Regions from separate parts of the Occallatibacter sp. FHG110214_02 genome, predicted to be linked through region 2. Evidence: riboswitches for the same ligand, from Rfam matches in the RefSeq annotation. Region 2 holds a riboswitch; the other holds the start of a gene.
The links. Region 2 has a riboswitch for cobalamin ahead of AC5S3R_RS14275 (ribonucleoside-diphosphate reductase subunit alpha). Riboswitches for the same ligand answer to the same signal wherever they lie in the genome.

Region 1 (2,194 bases), on a different contig from region 2:
CTCTCACAACCCCACTGAAGCTTGTATTCCCCTGCGCCCAAGCAACTGCACAAGCTAGAAAGAAAACACTGGCAATCCTCAAAATGAACCGCAATTTCATGCTGACTCCTCCCTGGATACGGGATGTTGCCGTTAAATGGCTTAATTTGTACGAGGATTCCAGCGACTATTACGAGAACATGGTGGCAGCTGTGGCTACGCATTGGGAGCCGTGGCATAGAGATCCCGCAGCCCTGCTTCTGCCGCTGCGTGCGCCGCCAATCAAGAAAGGTAAACATCCGTCGAGGAGTCCGCGCCTCAAAATAATTGAGCTAGAGCGACCGCAACGATGGAATAAAAGAAGGGTAGAGAAGAGAGGAAAAGCCGAACCGAAGAACGTCCTCATCCTGCCCTCCGCTTTCACCGAAACGGGGCGCATCTTAACTACGAGGCAGGTATCCTGACTTGCAGGTCATCACCCGTCGCAGCCTTCCCATTCCTTTCGGAACAGTGGCATAGATTGCGAAGGATTCACTGCTTACAGTGGCGGGACCGTGCGGGATTTACACCCGCTTCCCTCTGTGATCTGCTTTCAATTTCAGCAGATACCTCGAAGTAAATTTATCCTAACATGCACCTGCGCGATGAAATGCTGCTAAGTCACAATTGATCTCGAAAGCGGAATGCATCGACTCAAACATCCATTGACCTGTCGAGTTCCAAGAATTTATCTTTCAATTCATCTGGTGTTCGGGAAGGCGGTGCGATTCCGCCACTACCCCGTAACTGTGACGCTGAGAGACCGGCACTCCTTTTGGAAGCCACTGGAGATCAAACCTCCGGGAAGGCTGCTCGATCTTGTCGAAGCGAAAGTCAGGAGACCGGCCAGATGCCAATCTGGGCTTGTTCGACTTCGATGGGAGAGTCGAAGAGTGTATTTGTGGTGTCCGGCTTCTAAAGCTGACGCACGCAGCGGCCTTAGTATTTCTTCCCGCCTGTCTATTTAGCGTTGCGTAAGTGACGCGGAGAACGGTGCATGTGTTCAGCTTCTGCCCGAGATGTGACTCTCGTATTAGGTGGTGTCCGCAGCGGCAAGAGCCGCTATGCCCTACAACTCGCGTCGAGAGCGGAAAAGGTCACTTTCCTCGCGACAGCGGAGCATCGTCAGGACGAGGAGATGCAGCGCAAAATCAAACGGCATCGTTCTGAACGGCCTGAGCATTGGACAACCATCGAAGAACCCCTGAACTTGGTGGAGGTAATTGAATCGGTAAGGGACTGTGACTTATTGGTTGTAGATTGCCTGACGCTGTTTGCAGGGAAGCTTCTTGAAGTCTATGAAAGCGATGCAGCAGCGATCAACAAAAGCATAGATGCGCTGTGTACGTCCCTCACATCAAATCGATTCACCATCGTGCTGGTTTCCAACGAGGTCGGGAGCGGAGTTGTTCCAGCTTTCGAGATGGGGAGACGATACAGGGACCTGCTCGGCGAGATCAATCAGCGTATTGCCGCAGTAGCTGACCATGTCGTTTTAATGGTGGCAGGGCTTCCACTTGTGCTCAAGGGCTCTCTCAGCGAAAAGGAGGGCATGTGACCGTTTCCATAAATCCAGCCGCGAAGCCTGAGATGAGCCAACCTGGCATTGACGAGTTGATTAGAGCGATTAGTCCGCCGAGCGAAGAATGGCGCGCAAGGGCACGCCTGCATCTCGACAGCTTGACGAAGCCACTCGGGAGCCTGAGCAGGCTTGAAGACATTGCGGCCCAAATTGTAGCGATTCGAGGCGAAAGAATCACGGAACCGGTAAGCAAAGCAGCCTATGTTTTTGCTGCAGATCATGGGATCACAGAAGAAGGCGTTAGCGCATATCCACGTGAAGTGACCCGGCAGATGGTTCTGAACTTTCTAGCGGAGGGCGCCGCAATCAACGTGTTAGCGCGATTGCACCACGCAGCATTGCACGTCGTCGATGTAGGTGTGGATGCGGAATTTGGCTCGATTGCGGGGCTTCTCGATCGCAAGGTGCGGCGCGGCACGCGGAATATGCTGCATGAAGCTGCGATGAGCGAAGAAGAAGTTGGGAAAGCATTGCGTGTCGGTTATCAGCTTGGAACTGACGCCGCTGCTGCTGGACATAACATCCTTGCAATTGGAGAAATGGGAATTGGCAACACGACCGCTGCCAGCGCTGTGACTTGCGCGCTGATCGGTG
Region 2 (2,194 bases):
CACTTCCAACACAGCCAGCGTCTGCCCCTGCCGCACGCGGTCGCCTATATCAACGTTGATATGCCGCACATAGCCGGAGACTTTTCCATGCACATCAATTTCCTGAAATGCCTGGAAGACTCCCGCCAGCACAAGCTGACGCGCAATCTCTCCGCGCCGCGCTTGCACAACAGAAACGACACGCAATGGCTGCGCTGTAGCAGTCTGTTTAGATGTTTGAAAAGGATGAAAAACAAGAGCGATCGCAATGACCGCCACAGCTACGCAAAGTGCGTAGACAAGAATGCGTTTGCCGCGCATGGGCAGAAACCTCTTTCAACGGAAATGCAAGATAGAAAGAACGCGACCGGCATCTGCCGGAGGCAATTTATCCGTGAAGAGGAAAAGGAGGAGGGCGCAGGAACAATGCGGGAGGGAAATAGAGTGACAAACGCCGCAAAGGCTTATGCGCCAGCACGGCCTGAGACCATCCCTTACGCAAATCCAGCGCAAACATCAGCAACGCCAGGTCCAGCAGCAAAGGCAACGCCGTCAAGCTACGCGGCGTTGTGACAGACACAACCTTGTCTTGAATCGCCTTGCTGGATTGCGTCAGAAGCTTGGCAACGGGAACCTTATTGTGGATGGGCGAAACCCGGTAGAGCGACATCTTGTATGCCGTGCCCCAGGAAAAAACCCCCACCCCCAGCATCAGGATTGCCAATAGAAAAATTCGGCGCGACCAAGGCGCCAAATCCGTCCAGCGGCGATTTGTGGCAGGTAACTCCACCCCAAAATTCTCCCAATACAGTGCAGCTTGGGATAATTTTACACGCTCCTGTCCCTATCCCGAACAACGGACGAGCTATCCACAGACCTGCCAGTTTTTTGCACAGACACCCCAAGATATGGGGTTGACTTCCGTCTGGCCACATGCCATAGTTATCTTCACTTCGCGGTGCCGGATTAACAAAATCCGGTGAAAAGGGAACCCGGTGCGAGTCCGGAACTGCCCCGCAGCGGTAATCAGGAACGAACGCTCCAACCAAAGCACTAGTCCTAAACAGGCCGGGAAGCTGGAGCAAGTAGGCCGCCTGTAAGTCCGAAGACCTGCCACGAAGACATACGCTCACGCCTCCGAGGGGAGGCGAGGTAGCAGAAAAGCTTTCGGACACTCCGAGAGCCATCTCTGTCTCCCCGCAAACCCGTCCGAGGCCATAAGGAGATTCCCCCATGGCCGCCCTGACGCACGACCTCCCATCCCGTCCTGCCGTTCCTCCACCCGTCTCCAACAACTTCGACCAGGCTCCGCAGCAGTCCACCGGCCTCCAGGTAATCCGCCGCAACGGTAGCTTCTCTCCGTTCGACTCCAACAAAATCACTTTAGCCATTACGAAAGCTTTTGTAGCCGTGGAAGGCGCGGACGCCGCCGCCTCACGCCGCATCCGCGATGCCGTGGAAACACTGACCGCGCAGATTGTCGAAACGCTGAACCGCCGCTCGCAGCCCGGCCGCCCCATCCATATTGAAGATATCCAGGACCAGGTAGAGTTGGCGCTCATGCGCAGCGGCGAGCACAAGATCGCCCGTGCCTACGTTCTCTATCGCGAAGAGCGCGCGCAAGAGCGCCGCAAACACGAAGAGCAGACCACCGTTCTGCAGCCGCGCCTGCACGTACGTTTCGCCGATGGCCGCACAGAGCCGCTCGATGAAGGGCAACTCTTCCGCGACATCACCGACGCCTGCGCCGGCCTCGACGGAGTCTCCGCGGACGCGGTCATGGCGGAAGTACGTCGCAATGTTTATGACGGAATCCAACTCCACGAACTCGGCCTCGCGCAGACCATGGCCGCGCGCACGCTCGTCGAGCAGGAACCGAACTACGCCTACGTCAGCGCCCGCCTGCTCCTGAATATCCTGCACGACGAAGCGCTCACCTTCCTCTTCGCGGCAAAGGACACGCACCAGCAGCATCGCAAAGTCGACTACGCCGAATACTTCCCCGAATTCGTTCGTCGCGGCATCGAGTTGCAAATCCTCGACAAGGAAATGGCCAGCTTCGATCTGAAGCGCCTCGCCAACGCCCTCAAGCCTGAGCGCGACCGCAACTTCCAGTTCCTCGGCCTGCAGACGCTCTACGACCGCTACTTCCTGCAGACCAGCGGCATCCGCTTCGAGCTTCCGCAAGCTTTCTTCATGCGCGTATCCATGGGCC

Region 1: it holds a riboswitch for cobalamin, as region 2 does, so the genes downstream of both, cobU (bifunctional adenosylcobinamide kinase/adenosylcobinamide-phosphate guanylyltransferase) here and AC5S3R_RS14275 (ribonucleoside-diphosphate reductase subunit alpha) in region 2, are expected to answer to the same signal.

What each region holds. Positions count from the first base shown of each region.
Region 1 is NZ_JBZYWK010000021.1:23,797-25,990, reverse strand. Features, by position in the region: gene AC5S3R_RS16310 (TonB-dependent receptor) at 1-100, opposite strand, end outside; cobalamin riboswitch at 413-607, opposite strand; cobalamin riboswitch at 707-883, shown strand; gene cobU (bifunctional adenosylcobinamide kinase/adenosylcobinamide-phosphate guanylyltransferase) at 1,040-1,576, shown strand; gene cobT (nicotinate-nucleotide--dimethylbenzimidazole phosphoribosyltransferase) at 1,573-2,194, shown strand, end outside.
Region 2 is NZ_JBZYWK010000016.1:69,131-71,324, forward strand. Features, by position in the region: gene AC5S3R_RS14265 (efflux RND transporter periplasmic adaptor subunit) at 1-300, opposite strand, end outside; gene AC5S3R_RS14270 (hypothetical protein) at 368-769, opposite strand; cobalamin riboswitch at 919-1,111, shown strand; gene AC5S3R_RS14275 (ribonucleoside-diphosphate reductase subunit alpha) at 1,213-2,194, shown strand, end outside.